One region of the Kocuria gwangalliensis genome, then DNA from elsewhere that is predicted to be linked to it. Evidence: riboswitches for the same ligand, from Rfam matches in the RefSeq annotation. Region 1 holds a riboswitch; the other holds the start of a gene.
The links. Region 1 has a riboswitch for cyclic di-AMP ahead of ABEA06_RS14255 (C40 family peptidase). Riboswitches for the same ligand answer to the same signal wherever they lie in the genome.
Positions count from the first base shown of each region.

Region 1 (7,768 bases):
TGATCGCCGCGATCCTGGCCATCGATGACAACCACTTACGGTTGATGCCCAAGACCAAGCGTGGCCGGGGCCAGATCCGCGAGGGCATGGCCTACGTGGCGCACCGACCGGACCTGGTGGCGGTCATGGCCACCATTTTCATGATCGGTACCTTCGGCATGAACTTTGCGGTCTATCTTGCGGCCATGGCGGGCTCCGAATTCGGCCGCGGCTCCCAGGAATTCGGTGTGCTCAATTCGGTGCTCGCTGTCGGCACCGTCACGGGGGCACTGTTGGCCGCTCAACGCGCGAGAGCCCGCTTACGGTTCCTCTACGCGGGCTGCATAGCATTCGCCGTGTCCACGCTGGGCGCAGCCACGGCCCCCACCCTCCTCATCTTCGCGCTGTGGCTCATCCCGAGTGGTGTATCGGCCATGACGATCATGACCACGGCCAACGCCTACGTCCAGACGACCACGTCACCGGTGATGCGCGGCCGCGTGATGAGCCTCTACATGGCCATCTTCATGGGTGGCACGCCCCTGGGTGCGCCCGCGGTCGGTTGGCTCACGGACACGTTGGGCGCGCGCTGGGGTATGGGCTCCGCGGTCGCCGCGGGTGCGGCCGGCGCGCTGATCGGCGCGTGGTTTTTCTGGCGCCTTCGCACGGAACAGGACAGGGCTTCTCGGGGGCAACCGGCCGCCTAGGAAAGCGCGGCCGTGAACGGCAGCGGGCGGCGTCGTGAACCAACGACGCCGCCCGTTGCGGTTTTCTCCATGACGGCCGCACCGTCAGGACAGGGCGTTCTCCAGCGTCCAGTCGATGCACGCGAGCAAGGCCTCGACATCCGCTTCGGGGACCGAGGCGAAAGTGGCGATGCGCAATTGGTTGCGCCCCAGTTTCCGGTAGGGGTCCACATCCACCACGCCGTTGGCGCGCAGGACGGACAGTATCCGCGCGGTGTCCACGGTGTCGTCGAAATCAATGGTGCAGACCACGGGGGACCGGTGTGCGGGGTCGGTCACGAACGGTGTCGCGGACGGGGTGCGCTCGGCCCAGTCGTACACGAGCGAGGATGTCGTCCGGGTGTGACCGGCCGCCCACGTCATCCCACCGTTGTCGTTGAGCCACCGCACCTGCTGGTCGAGCATGACCAACCCGGCCAGCGCCGGCGTGTTGTAGGTCTGGTTCTTGCGGGCATTCTCCACCGCAGTGGCCAGGGACAACACATCGGGAATCCAGCGATCGGAGCGGGAGATCTCCGAGATGCGTTCCAGTGCGGCGGGAGATACGGCAGCGAACCAGATGCCGCCGTCGGACCCGAAATTCTTCTGCGGAGAGAAGTAATAAACGTCGGTCTGCGATGCGTCCACGTACATTCCACCGGCCGCCGACGTCGCGTCGATCACCGTGAGGGCGTCCGCGTCCGTTCCGACCGGGCGAGCCACGTCCATGATCACACCCGTGGACGTCTCGTTCTGCGGCCACGCGTAGACGTCGATGCCCTCTCGAGGTTCGGGCCCGGCCGGACGGGTACCGGGTTCGGCCCGGAGAATGTCCGAGGGTTCCAAATGCGGTGCCCTGTCGGTCACCTGCGCGAACTTGGACCCGAACTCACCGAATGAAAGGTGCTGTGCGCGGCGTCGAACCAGGCTGAATGCGGCACTGTCCCAGAAGGTACTCGCGCCTCCCAGACCAAGGATGATGTCGTAGCCGTCGGGAAGATCGAAGAATTCGGCGAGCCCCTCACGGATCCCGCCCACGAGATGACGCACCGGAGCCTGTCGGTGGGAGGTGCCCAGCAGGTTCGAGCCCGCACGGACCAGGGCGGTCACTTGGTCGGGGCGCACACGGGAGGGGCCTGCACCGAAACGCCCGTCGGCGGGCAGCAGGGAGGTGGGAAGGACAGGCAACTCGGACACAAAGGCTCCTAGCATGGTGGATCATTGGGGCTGACACCATTCTGCCCCCTTGCTCTCGCCGAGGTCGCAGCCTGACGGAGCGGTCCGTCCTGTCGGAATGGACCGATATGCTTATCGTGAATGATTCACGAAACCCCTATGAGAGCGCACCCACTCGACGCGCACCCAGATTCCTCGAAGGATGGACCATGAGCGGCGATTTGATCGACACCACCGAGATGTACCTGCGCACCGTGCTCGAACTGGAGGAAGAGGGCATCGTGCCCATGCGCGCGCGCATCGTGGAGCGGCTTGAGCACTCCGGCCCCACGGTGTCGCAAACCGTGTCACGGATGGAGCGGGACGGACTGCTCGAGGTGCTCAAGGACCGTTCCCTGTCGTTGACGGACACGGGTCGGGCCAGGGCCATCGAGGTCATGCGCAAACACCGCTTGGCGGAGCGGCTCCTGGCGGATGTCGTGGGTCTTGACATGGCCTACGTGCATGAAGAAGCGTGCCGGTGGGAACACGTCATGAGCGAACGAGTGGAGCGGCGCCTGATGGCGCTGTTGGACGAACCCCGGTATTCGCCGTACGGGACGCCCATTCCCGGGATGGGCGCCATTGGCGGCCCCCAAGTGGGCGCGGAGCGATTCAAGGGGATGAACCTCTTGGATGCCGCGGATCAGGACCGTTCCGCAATCTTCACCGTGCGCCTTTTGCCCGAGGTGATCCAGGCGGATCAGGACTTGATTGAAACCCTCAGCTCGGCGGGAGTGCTCAATGGTGCCCGGGTTACCGTGGCGCCCTCGGAGTCCGATGACGAGCGTGTCCTGGTCACGGTATCCGCCACCGGGCACAGTGTGGAACTGGAGCGAGCCAGCGCCAAAGCGATCCGCGTGGACCTCGACAAGGGCCGTGTTTGATAACAATGTCCGGCCCGTCCCCTAATGTGTGGATCATCACGATATGTACTATCTGTGAAACGCATCACATACCCGGTAGTAGGGATTGTCCGGGCAGGTCAGGGCGGATTTGACGGGGCGCGGCAATCGGACTGCACAGCCGGACCATGCGCTAATTGAGTAGTAAAACCTTATCAATACCCGCTGATTGATCCATGACTATGCTCGGTCCGTGACCTGTCGTAATCAAAACGTGACAATTTCGTTATCTGTCCTGTACTGTTCTTCTCGTGCCGATCCTTGGTCGGATTGGCGCTCACACGCGTACCGCCTAGTTCTGCCATCGCGTGTGATCCGTACACACACATCCGCAAGGCAGAAGCGGGGGAACCAACTTCGGGCCCGCCAAGTTTCATGGGTCCTTGGGGTTAAGTCGTATCGAAGCTACAAGCCGACGTGCGGCCGGATGACTCCCATCCGAACCCGACAGCTCACCTCGTAGGCGCAGGGAGGAAAACCGCAATGACTTTCATTAAGAAGAACTCAGCCCGTCACCGCGCTGAGACCGCGTCACACGCGGTCCGCAACACGTCCATCGCAGCAGCTGCTGCCGGTGTTGCAGTGGCAGGCATCGTGGCTCCGGCTCAGGCCAACAGCGACATCATCGACCTGGGTGGCACCACCTCTTACGGTACCCAGTCCGTGTCCTCGTGGGGCTCCGAGGCCGGCAACAGCTACTCCTGGACCTCCGACGCGTCCACCGCCGTGCAGACCCCGGCCGCCACGGTCGACAGCGGCGTGGCACAGGCAGCCAGCAACACCCAGCAGGACTCGGGCGTTTCCACCCAGTCCACTTCTTCCGCAAGCGGCCTGGTCGGCACTGCCTACCAGGGCCTGGGCGGCGCGTACGTCCTGGGCGGCACTTCGTTCAAGAGCTGGGACTGCTCCGGCTTCACCCAGTGGGTTTACGCGCAGAACGGTATCGACCTGCCCCGCGTGAGCTGGGCACAGATTGCCGCAGGCACCCCCACCTCCAACCCCCAGCCCGGCGATCTGGTTTCCCAGAACGGTGGAGGCCACGTTGGCATCTACATCGGCAATGGCCAGATGATCTCCGCGCTGAACCCCTCGCAGGGCACCGCAGTGCACTCCGTGAACGCCATGCAGCTGGACGGTTACTACACTTTCCGCTGATCCGCATGAGCTGGGCGGCGGCCCTATTCCCGCCCAGCATCTGCGCGTCTTGACGGGCACGTGATGTACCACTGCACCGTCAGCCGGGCCCCCCGATGGGCCCCCCTCGACTGATCTCCGGCACGATTGTGCCTCTCCGTCCGAATTTGATCGATTGACGCGTGTACACGCGCGCCCATCTTCAGCACACTCCCGTGCCCCGGACGGTCCCCGAACGCGTAAGGAACCCTGACGTATGTCGCCCGAAACGAACACCCAGACTCGCGCCGGCCTCTTCGCCGGCAAGGCCCGCACCGTGGCCGCCGTTGCTGCATTCTCCGGTTTGGCCCTGGCCACCACCGTCTCCGTGCAGGCAACCCAGAACGCTTCCGAGCAGAGCCCCGCGGCCGTCGTGGCCGAGGCTCCTGCTGCTGAGCAGACCGTGACCGCAGAGCCGGCCGCCAAGTCCGACTCCTCCGAGGCCAAGAAGGCCGAGAAGACGGAAGAGAAGGCAGCACCCGAGGCTGAGGTTGCACCGGCAGCTCCCGCCGCTGTCCAGGCTGTGCCCGCTGCGGACGTTGCTCCGGCTGCTGAGGCTGCTCCGGCCGCACAGGCTCCCGCCGCTGAAGCCGCTTCCATCAACGTTGTTCCCGCTTCCGAGAACGTGACTCCGATTGCCCCGGCTGCACCCGCTGCCGAGGCTCCCGCCGCTCAGGCTCCGGCCGCTCAGGCTCCCGCTACTCAGGCTCCCGCTACTCAGGGCCGCCATGCTGCTCCGGCGACCGTCGAGACCCAGGCTCGTGAAGCCGCTGCCGCTCAGGATGCCGGTGTCGCCTACCAGGCTCCCGCCACTCCGGCTGTGACCACTGCGTCCAACACCACCGCTCCGGCTGCTAAGGCTCCGGCCGCGACGGCTGAGAAGACCACGACCGTTTCCACGCAGTCCTCCAACGTTGCGTCCAGCAACAAGGGCCAGGCCATCCTGGGTGCGGCTGAAGCTCAGATCGGTGTCACCCAGGACTGCACCATGCTGGTGACCAACTCCCTGAAGGCTGTTGGCATCAACCACCACGGCTGGCCCGCGAGCTACAAGTCGCTCGGCACCCAGGTGTCCGCGGCTGAGGCCCAGGCCGGCGACATTGCCTACTACGCCAACGGCGGTTCCGGCTCAGCACACGTGGCCATTTACGCCGGTAACGGCCAGGCCATCCACGGTGGTTGGAACGGTAGCCAGACCGTGAAGGCGAGCGTCAACGTGGGCTCCGGCCCCGAATTCATCCGCGTGAGCTGAGTAAGAACACTCACTGTTCCGCGGTAGGTTCCCGTTCCTGACGGGGGCTACGCATCAAGTCGGGACCGGTTGTGTACCCGGCCCTGGTGAGAAACAGCAAGAACACACGAACCCCGCCGACCACGGGGTTCGTGTGTTTTTGCGTTGTACACGCGATGTCGTCAAGGGGAACCCCCACGCGGCACTCAGCGGTTGCGCCTAAAATAGGAACCATGCCCACCGATTACTCGCGCGCCGCGCGCACGCCCCTGGACCAGGAATTCACGTATCTCGCCATTGGTATGGTGGCCGGTGCCGTCCCCGGCATCATTGTGGGGTTCATCGTGGCTGCCTTTGTGGGCCACGCTGCCATGTGGCTGTCCGTGTTCGGCGGCGTGGGCATCGTCGTGGGCCTCGTGGCCGCCACGATTGTCTTCCGACGACGCCGTTCCAAGTCCGCGCTGCAGGCCCCGCCCTCAGTGCCGGGCGAGGGCTTGCAACGCTGAGATCTCCCGACGCACATTGCTTCGTGCCCGTTCTTCCCACAGCAGGAAGCCCCGTTCGGTGTGGAAGAGGGCAGGTTTGTCCAAGAGTCGGGACAGGATTTCTGCTCGGGCCGGCGCGAATTCCCGATCGGGGACGTGCCGGTACTCGTCGCGTACATCACGTGCATACTCCCGATACGTCGCTTCGTCCGTTCCTAGGATCGACAGATCCGCGTCCACCAACACCTGTGCGTCGGCGTCGTCCGCGTCCGGCGTGTGTTCGAGTGTGGCCAGAATCAGCTGGGCCACACGATCGCATGCGCTGCGGCTCCAGCCGGCCAGCTTGAGTCGATTCCGGGCCAGGTCCGCCGACTGCCGTTCGTCCGTGCCGGCCTGGCCCTGATGAACAGCGTCGTGGAACCACGCCGCAGCCACGAGCTCGGGGTGCTCACGTGCCGTGACAAGAGCGTCGATGGATTCGAGCACGCGCAGCAAATGACTGAGATCGTGGTAACTACGGTGCGGTTCGCTCCAGCGTTCCACGAGTTCTTCACTGAGCCACGGCATTGCGGGGAACGTATTGTGCCACCGCTGCCGGAGCGTGGAGGCCAACCGTTTGGGGCGGCGTCGTGCGGGCACCCGCATACCACTGGCCACGAGGATCTTGACCAACTCTTTGCCGTCCACCGGGATGGCGCCGGCACCCACGGCATCCGCGTGGCGGTGCGCCGGGATGTCGTAGTGGTCCAGGTCGAAGGCGCGCGCAGAGATGCCCAGGGCCGCCGCGAAGGCGTGCAACTCGGCAACGGAGGTGTCCGAGACCAGGTGGGAGAAGACTGTGCCGTGCGCGGGCCATCGGGGCGGATCGATAAACAGGGTCATGGTTCCATTGTGGGGGTTCCGACTCGCGGTCGGTGCTCACGCGGCATAAACTAAGTTCTCGTTGCCCTCGTAGCTCAGGGGATAGAGCACGGCTCTCCTAAAGCCGGTGTCGTTGGTTCGAATCCAATCGAGGGCACGAAAAAGTCCCACCGGACCCGGTGGGACTTTTGCGTACTCGGGGTCACTCGCGCGGTCGTTGGCCGGGTAGCTTGCCCTCGGCGAAGTCGTTGAGTTTCCGGCGCACGATCATGACATTGACGATCAGCGCCACGACGACCACCGCCGCCAACAGTGCCCAGCGGGCCATCACGAGCCCCGACGCCGCGGCCACCAAGGATGCGTCCTCGGGAGTCGTCACGGCGGCCTCCAATGCGCGGTTTCCCACCACGAAGACCACTGCGTAGGCCAGCGCCACAAGCCAGAACATCCATTTGAGCGACCTCTTGGGGGTGTTCAGGCCGAAGAACAACACCATGCCCAGGGCGAAGAGTAGCGGGGCGAACAAGCCGGTGGTTGCGTGAACGCCGGTGTAGTCGGCCTGCCCGGTCTCTCCCAGGGCGTGGGAGAACTGCGTTATGTACTGCTGGTCCACCCCGCTCCACTGCATTTCGGGGACCGGCATGCCGCCCGCAGCCCCGGCGCTGAAGCCCGGGAGGACAACAAAGGTGTAGTACGCCCAGAGTGCGATACCGATGATCAGGGCCGCTCCGACCACGATGGCCGCGGACGAGGCCTTACCCGGCTCGGCTCTGAGAGCGCCGTTGGGCATCTCATGCACGTGCTGCCCTCGCCGAGCAGGCCGGGCCGCCGACGAACCGGCGTCCCCGGAAGTTCCGCTCGAAGCTCCGTACTTCTTGGCCTTTTGTGAATTGGTCATGCCCATACCGTTCATTATCCCCGTTTTGTGCGCCCGACGGCGGTTCACCGCTGTCGGGGACATGCAGACACCGTGGGAGTAGGCTTTGTGACTACGGGTACACACCGGACAACGGCCGGTGGGAGAAGGTGCCCCGCGGGCACCGCGGAAGGATGGTGACGGTTGTGGAACTTTCCATTGGCCTACCGGACGGGTTGCTCATGCGCGTGCAGCAAGGGAAGTCCCTCACGCTTTACGAAGCCGATCACGCCACCGTTCGGCGGAGCATTGATTGCTCCTGCCTGGACGGAGCCGAG
Region 1 is NZ_BAABLN010000071.1:37,758-45,525, reverse strand. Features, by position in the region: gene ABEA06_RS14270 (MFS transporter) at 1-686, shown strand, start outside; gene serC (phosphoserine transaminase) at 771-1,901, opposite strand; gene ABEA06_RS14260 (metal-dependent transcriptional regulator) at 2,090-2,806, shown strand; cyclic di-AMP (ydaO/yuaA leader) riboswitch at 3,135-3,302, shown strand; gene ABEA06_RS14255 (C40 family peptidase) at 3,308-3,979, shown strand; gene ABEA06_RS14250 (NlpC/P60 family protein) at 4,215-5,249, shown strand; gene ABEA06_RS14245 (hypothetical protein) at 5,462-5,734, shown strand; gene ABEA06_RS14240 (DUF4031 domain-containing protein) at 5,705-6,595, opposite strand; tRNA gene ABEA06_RS14235 (tRNA-Arg) at 6,659-6,731, shown strand; gene ABEA06_RS14230 (hypothetical protein) at 6,777-7,472, opposite strand; gene ABEA06_RS14225 (NHL repeat-containing protein) at 7,637-7,768, shown strand, end outside.

Region 2 (7,768 bases), on a different contig from region 1:
AGCGGCAGATGGAGGACGTCCATCTCCAGTCCGTCACGGTCCTCCCCGCCCTCGGCCAGCGGGATCCCCTCCGGAGCCATGTCCATCCCACCGTGCCCGCCGTGCCCGCCGTGGTCCATCTCGCCGTGGTCCATCTCGCCGTGGTCCATCTCGCCGTGGTCCATGCCCCCGTGACCCCCATGATCCGCGTCCTCGGGGATCTCGGGTTCCTGCGCCCGCTCCTGGGCGTCCGTCCGGTGGTGCGGGGTGTCGAGAAGGAGGGCTGCGGCGGCGTCGAGGGCGGAACCTACAGTTCCGGGCGAGGTGATGTCGGCGCGGACGCGGGGACCGGGCATCTGCTCCCAGAGCCGGTCCACCAGCTCGGAGAGTTCGGGGCCGGGTGCACCGCACACTGCGAGCACGTCCGCATCCGCTGGTGTCCACGCCGGTCGCCACCCACGGCGGAGCAGCTGGTGCTCGACCTCCATCCGGGTCGCCCAGTGCCCCGGGACCTCGACGACGAGGACCCGGGTGGCCCGGACCGCGAGCCGGGCGAGAGCACCGCTCAGGCCCATCGGAAGGCTCCTTCGCGCCAGGCCCAGGCCACGGCGACGAGCAGGGCCCCGAGGAACAGGAACATCTCCACCACCGCGGAGATCCCCTTCTCGATCACGACCACCGCCCACGGATACATGAAGAGCATCTCGACGTCGAAGGCCAGGAACACGATTGAGGCGAGGTACCAGCGGGCGTGGAATCGGGACAGCGCGTGCTCCTGGGGCATCCACCCGGATTGGGCGGGCAGAACCGTCAACGGCTCGGCGGTGATGACGGCAGCGCGGTGGAGTGCATAGAGGAGAACGACGACCGACAGCGCCACCAGGGCCATGGCCACGATCCCGGAGTACACGATGGTCTCCCCTTTCGCGCGGTCGGAACATCGAAGTCTGTCGTTGATCGGTTGGGGCCACCCTAACAGGTGGCCCCCACCGATCGCGCTGTTTCAGTTCGGTGATCAGCCGCGGCCGGCGAGCCAAGTGCGGAAGTCCGCGACCTGGGCCTGTTGGGTGGTGATCCCCGCGGTGGCCGCCACTCGCAGCTGCGGGTGCACGGCACGGGACTGCGGCTCCAGGAACTCGATGATCCCGCTCTGGTGGTGCGGAATCATCTTTTGCACGAAGGCGACGTCGAAGTCCTCACCGGCCTCCACGGCCGAGAGTTCCTCGATCATCATCTGGGTCTCCTCCTCCAGGATCTTCATCTCCTCCTGGGCTTCTGCCGGGGCCTGAGCCATGGCCTCTTCCGGGGTCAGCCCGTACCACTCCTCCAGCCACCGGGTGAACTGGTCGATCTGGTGCTCCTGGTTGGCGATGATGTTCTCCGCGTGCGTGCGGATGTCCGGGCTGACCCCCCGCTCAAGCTCCAGCTGGGACATCTCGATGGCGGCGCGGTGGTGCGGGCTGATCTCGGCCAGGAACGTGATTTCCAGCTCTTCGCCCTCCAGGGTGGCCAGGGTCTCGCCGAACTCGTAGGCCGTCGGCGACGTCGGGTCCGGCTGCAGCATTTCCGCTTGGGAGTGGGAGGAGACGGGGGTGGCCTCTCCGTGAGCGAAGACCGGGGCGGTTGCTCCGCCCAGCAAGGTGGCAGCGAGGGTGAGGCTGGATGCGGCTGCGGCGATACGGCGGCCGCGGGTGAGGGTGGGAAGCATGATCAGGTCTCTCTTTCGGTGCGAACAGGCCCGGAGGATGAACCCGGTTCAACCACTAGATAGGCGGCCTCGGGCGGACCGTGGTTCGCCACGGTGGGAGGCACGAACCCGTCTGCAGTGCCGGAGACGGGGGGAGAGGAAACCAGGCGGAGCACTCGGGCCGGGCGTCCGGCCGAGTTTCCTCTTGCACCGGTGGGTGCCGCTCAGCGGCCTCCACCGGTCAATGGTGCACATCAAGTGCCGAGGGCCCGCAGCCCGGGTCGGCCCCCGTTCAGCGGGTCATTCGTAGCGTGTGAGGATGTCTTGCATCTGGGCGATCTCCTCCTGCTGGGTCTCCACGATGGTGGCGCACAGGTCTTGGATCTCGGGGTCGGTGATGTTCGATTCCTGGCAGACCAGGATGGCCCGGGAGTGGTGCGGGATCATCGACTTCAAGAATCCCTCGTTGCCCACTCCGACCTCGGCGCGCCCGAAGAGCAGCGCCGCGACGAACAAGGCGATGAAGCCGATGAGCAGGGCGATGTTGAGCTTGGTGTTCTGGAACATCGACCACATGCCCACGACCATGAGTGTGGCCATCGCGGTGACCATGATGAACGCCATGTAGAGGTTGCTGGGATTGAAGTAGAAGTGGTCCCAGGTGCGGATCATCGACATCGTCAACACCCACATCAGCCCGAGGTTGACCAGCAGGATGGCCGCGAAGATCCAGTACATCCGATTCGAGGTGCCGTGGTGGCCGGCCTTGTCTTCGTGGCGCTGGTTGCGAGCACTCGCGTTCGTTGTCATTGTCCTCGTTCCTCTGGTGACTTCCTCGTGCATCAGGTGCATCACCCGGGCGGCAGGTGCGTCATGGCGGTGCCCTGACCCCTAGAGGTCCGGGATCCACCCGTAGCGCCGATCCCAGCCGGCCACGGGCCTTCTCACCGCCCCCGCCGCCCGGATGATGGGTCAGCGGGAGGTTCTGCTCAGCCCAGGGAGGCGACCAGCTCGGCGCAAGCCGCCTCACAACGCCGGCAGGCCTCGGCACAGATCCGGCAGTGCTCGTGCATGTCCGCGTGCTGCTCGCACTCATCGGCGCACGCCTTGCAGGCCATCTGGCAGGCCTTGATCGCATCCAAGGTGATGTTCGCGTCGTAGCCGGTGTGACGTGAGAGCACTCGCCCGGTGGCCTCGCACAGGTCCGCGCAGTCCAGGTTGGTGCGGATGCACTTGGTCAGCTCCGCGACCATGTCCTCGGACAGGCAGGCATCAGCGCAGGCGGTGCAGGTCTGGGCGCACTCGAAACACGCCTCGATACAGGCGGCCAGCTTCTCCTTGTCCACCCCACCGAGGTCCTTCGGGTAAGTCTCCAGCATCGCGCTCACGTGATGGGTCATGGCTTGCTCCTTCGTCGGTTCAACAGGAGACGAACCGGCCGGAGCCAGCCCGCCATGCCATCGACAGTAGACTGCCTTTTCCATGTGACGCGACCCAAAATCTTGAAGATTTGATGAAGATGAACACCTCAGCGGTGCGCAACTGCATCCCATCGACTGGTTTTTTGCATCGATGCAGCGGGCCGAATATAGAGATTCCGTGAAGAAATCCCGTCGTGCATCTCGAAATGGCGCCCCGAGACCTTTCCAAACTGTGAGCCACCTCGAAAGTTCCCCCACGAAGCCTTGGTGTTTGCCCATGGAACACTGGAGACTACGCGTAGTCCCAAGTCTCTTGCCGTCGTCGACTGTGTCCAGCGAAATGCGCGCCACGATGCCATTTTGCCCAGTCAGACCGGCCCTAATCCGCCAATAGCTGCGTGACGAGTTCAGCTGGGCGACGAACCTATCTCTTCCGGAACGCGCCTTCCCGGGCCCAGGAGCCCGGCTTCTCAGCCCCGACCGAGGGAAGAAACCGGGTTGTGATCTAAACGTGACACTTTCGTTATGGATGGGCTACTGTCCACTGCGTGCCGCTGATCGATCTGGTCGGCACCCTCGTGCACATCGCCGAATTCTGCCGGTGCCCGGGGTCCCTGAAGAGAAATCGCTTGGCAGAAGCGGGGGAACCATTTTCGGTCCCGGTGACCCGGGACCTAGGGGTTAAGTCGCCCAGGACGTCTGCGTCCGGAGCGGCCGGGTGTCTCCCACCCGCATCCGACAGCTCACCTCGTAGGCAAAGGGAGGAACACACCCATGACTATTTTCAAGCGCAGCACTGCCCGCCACCGCGCCGAGACCACCTCGCACCTGGTGCGTACCACCACGATCGCCGCTGCCGCCGGCGCGGCTGTGATCGGCTCCATCGCCCCGGCCCAGGCCTACGCCGAGATCCCCGCGGGCACCGCCACCGCCTACTCGGCCCCCGCGTCCGCGCTGACGACCTACTCCTCGACGGCCACCCAGGCCGTCGTTGCCCCGCAGACCGTCTCCACCGCCTCCACCCAGGCCCCGTCCGCTCCTGAGCAGAGCGCTTCGACCGCGACGGTGTCCACCCAGTCGGCGGACATCACCGAGATCACCGGCGCCTCCGGGATCGTGGGCACCGCGATGCAGGGCGCCGGCACCGGCTACGTCTGGGGCGGGACCGCCTTCGGCGCCTGGGACTGCTCCGGGTTCACGAAGTGGGCCTACGCCCAGAACGGCATCGAGATCCCCCGCACCAGCTTCCAGCAGATCGCCGCGGCCACCCCCACGGCTACCCCGCAGCCTGGGGACCTCGTCTCCCAGAACGGCGGGGCCCACATCGGCATCTACATCGGCGGCGGCAAGATGATCTCCGCCCTGAACCCCACCCAGGGCACCTTCGTCCACTCCGTCAACGCCATGCCGGTGGACGGCTACTACACCTACCGCTGAGCCGGCCCGCCCTCCGCAACGACCGGAATCGTCGCGGAGGGCCCCGGTCCTCGCCCCGGTTGCACAAGAGAATCCCCGCCTCTCAAGTGAGTTTTTCGTCCACTGCGGGCACCACACCTCTCCTCCACTCACCCGCCGTGCGCGGTGCTCCCGATCCGGGGCCCGCTCTGCCGGACACCGTGACACCCTGCACCCCTGACCGGGGTAATCCGTGCTGTCACCACACCGTTCCGACAGATCCCCCCGGCCCGCCAGAAAGCCCGCTGAACTCCTCATGACTCGTGACCTGACCTCCTCGAATGGCCTCGGCTCGCTCCTCACCGGCAAGGCCCGCACCGTGGCCGCCGTCGCGGCCTTCTCCGGCCTGGCCCTGGCCACCACCGTCTCCGTGCAGGCAACCCCGACCTCGGATGCCTCCACCGACGCCCCGCTGTCGGCCGTCGCTGCCGCCACCCCCACCGCAGCGCCCACCGTGTCCCTCGAGCCGGTCGCCCACGTAACCACAGCCGAAAAGAAGACCAACCAGAAGAAGACCGAGAAGAAGGCGGAGCAGAAAGTCGATGCCCCGGTCGTCGCGGCACCCGCCGTGGCCGCTCCGGCACCGAAGGCCGTGGCCGCCCCGGCCCTCGCACCCGCCCCGGAGCCAGTCGTCCAGGAGCCAGTCGTCCAGGCGGCCCCGAAGCCTGTCACCGCACCCGCCCCGGTGGCGTCCCCCGCCCCGAAGCCGACTGTGCAGGCGGCCCCCAGGCCCGCCGCCGCTCCCGCCCCAAAGCCGGCCGTGCAGGCTGCTCCGGCCGCCGAGCGCACGGTCACCCCGCAGAGCTCATCCTCCGGCAAGGGCGCGGCCATCGCCTCCGCGGCCATGGGACAGCTCGGCGTCGGACAGGACTGCACCGCAGCGGTGAGCAACGCCCTGCGGGCCGCCGGGATCAACTTCCGCGGCTGGCCGGCTGAATACTTCACGCTCGGCACTCAGGTCTCCGCCGGCCAGGCCCAGCCCGGCGACCTCGTCTACTACGCCGACGGCGGCATGGGCACAGCCCACATCGGCGTCTACATCGGCGGCGGCAAGGCCGTCCACGGCGGCTGGAACGGCGGCAGCACCGTCGTCGACAGCGTCAACGTGGGCACCGGCCCCGTCTACATCCGCGTGCGCTGAGCGCACGCCAGCACAGTTTCCGGGTGCGCGGTTCCTGGTCGGCCAGACAGGTTCCGCGCACCCGGTTTCCGCATCTGGAGGCACCTTTGAGCATCGAGCAGCTGGCCACCGTCGTGTCGACACCCCGGGAGCACCCCAGCAGGGTGGCCTGCGCTCCACCGCGTCGCTGTCGACGATGACCCCGTCCGCTGTGACGCCGGGGGCTCCAGTGTTCTCCTGATGACAGGACCGGCACAGCCCCCAGACCACCCTCCAGCGGCCAACACCCTCAGCTCCGGCAACCCGGAGAAGTCGGCCCGTCGAAGGCGAGAAGTACAGAGAACCGGAACGAGAGGCACCGGGAACTGTTGGCGTGGCGGCGTTGAGAGTCCACCACCGCCTCCGGTCGCCGTTTTCCGGGGCAGAGTGCATGAATTGACCCATATCCTCCCGGCTCTCCCGCAGACTGGTCTCCAGGACAGGGCCACGGCACCGACCAGCACCGGTTTGCGGTCTGAGGCCGCTGGACTGGCCGTGGCGCTGCTTGATGGTCAGGCTCTCGCCCCTTCCCAGCTCCGGCCGGTGGGACCACTGGCCAGATGGCCCCGTCCCGACCGATGTGTGGCGGAAGGAGCGACATGTGCACGTGGACGGTGGCAGCGACACTGAGAACCTCCGTCCGGGTGGAAGGTCCCTTGGCGCAGTCCCTGAGGCAGGCCCTCACGGTCTACGACGGTAGCCTGCGAAGCTACGGGCCAGGAGGCGTTTCCCTCACTATGCACGTGGAGGCCAGCACCAACGCCACGGCCTATGTTGCGGCCCTGTCCGCTCTGGCGATCGACGTAATGCCGTGGGTGGCCGGAGCGGATCTGGCGGATCTACGGGTGTCCGCCTCCGCGCACCATTGGCAGGGCCCCAAGACCCTCCTTCCCGGCCAACCTACCCCCACCTCCCGGCATCACTCTGCCCCTGCTCCCCCACCATGCCCGCAAAAAGGAGGCCTAGGTTCTTCCGGCCCGCGGGGTGAGAAACCCGAGGCGCCGCATCCATGACGTCACCCGCACCATGGCCGGGCGAGACATCTCGTGCCCCGGCACGACGGCCATGTTGCATCAGCCCCACCACCCCATGCCCCGAACCTCAGGCACGGTCCCACCCACTGATCAAGGAGCCCACATGCCCACGCCCCCGACCGGCCGGATCCTGGTGGTCGACGACGAGACCGACCTGGCGCAGCTCGTCGCGGGATATCTGCGCAAGGCCGGGCTGGAGGTCGCCGTGCGCCACGACGGCACCGAGGCCGTGGCCGCGGTGCGCGATTTCACCCCGGACGTGCTGGTGCTGGACCTCGGGTTGCCCGGGATCGACGGAATCGAGGTGTGCCGTCAGGTGCGGACCTTCTCGGACTGCCACGTGCTGATGCTCACCGCCCGCGACGACGAAGTCGACAAGATCGTGGGCCTGTCCGTGGGCGCCGACGACTACGTGACCAAGCCCTTCAGCCCGCGCGAACTCGTGGCCCGGGTCCAAGCCATGCTGCGCCGGGCCCGCCCAGGAGATGCCGAACCCACTGCAGGCTCCCAGCACAGCCAGCAGGCGCTGGTGATCGGGGAGCTGGTGGTGGAGGAGGACTCCCGCCAGGTGCACCTGGCCGGGGAACCGGTGGCGTTGACGCGGATCGAGTTCGACCTGCTCCTGTGCCTGGCTGCCCGCCCACAGCTGGTGCTCTCCCGCCGGCAGCTGGTGGAGATGGTCTGGGACACGCACTGGACCGGGGACGAGCACCTGGTGGACGTGCACATCGGGCGGATCCGCAAGAAGCTCGGCGACGAAGCCACCAACCCGCGGTTCATCCACACCATCCGCGGGATCGGCTACCGGATGGGCACCGGGCGATGAGCGCCACCGTTTCCGAGCGCACCCACCGCTGGTCCTGGAGCCCGCTGACGGTGCGATTGATGCTGGCCCAGACCGCGGTGCTGGCCATCGGGCTGATCATCGTGGTGATCACCGCGGTCCTGGTCGGACCGAGGATGTTCCACCACGAGCTCGTCGAGACCGGACACGCCGATGAGGCCCTCGGGCTGGTGCACCTGGAGGACGCCT
Region 2 is NZ_BAABLN010000032.1:21,825-29,592, forward strand. Features, by position in the region: gene ABEA06_RS10225 (hypothetical protein) at 1-554, opposite strand, end outside; gene ABEA06_RS10230 (NADH-quinone oxidoreductase subunit A) at 545-889, opposite strand; gene ABEA06_RS10235 (DUF305 domain-containing protein) at 995-1,687, opposite strand; gene ABEA06_RS10240 (DUF305 domain-containing protein) at 1,967-2,476, opposite strand; gene ABEA06_RS10245 (four-helix bundle copper-binding protein) at 2,656-3,066, opposite strand; cyclic di-AMP (ydaO/yuaA leader) riboswitch at 3,664-3,856, shown strand; gene ABEA06_RS10250 (C40 family peptidase) at 3,862-4,524, shown strand; gene ABEA06_RS10255 (C40 family peptidase) at 4,799-5,683, shown strand; gene ABEA06_RS10260 (response regulator transcription factor) at 6,839-7,561, shown strand; gene ABEA06_RS10265 (sensor histidine kinase) at 7,558-7,768, shown strand, end outside.
Region 2: linked by a shared signal. The riboswitch ahead of ABEA06_RS10250 (C40 family peptidase) and the one ahead of ABEA06_RS14255 (C40 family peptidase) in region 1 are both predicted to bind cyclic di-AMP.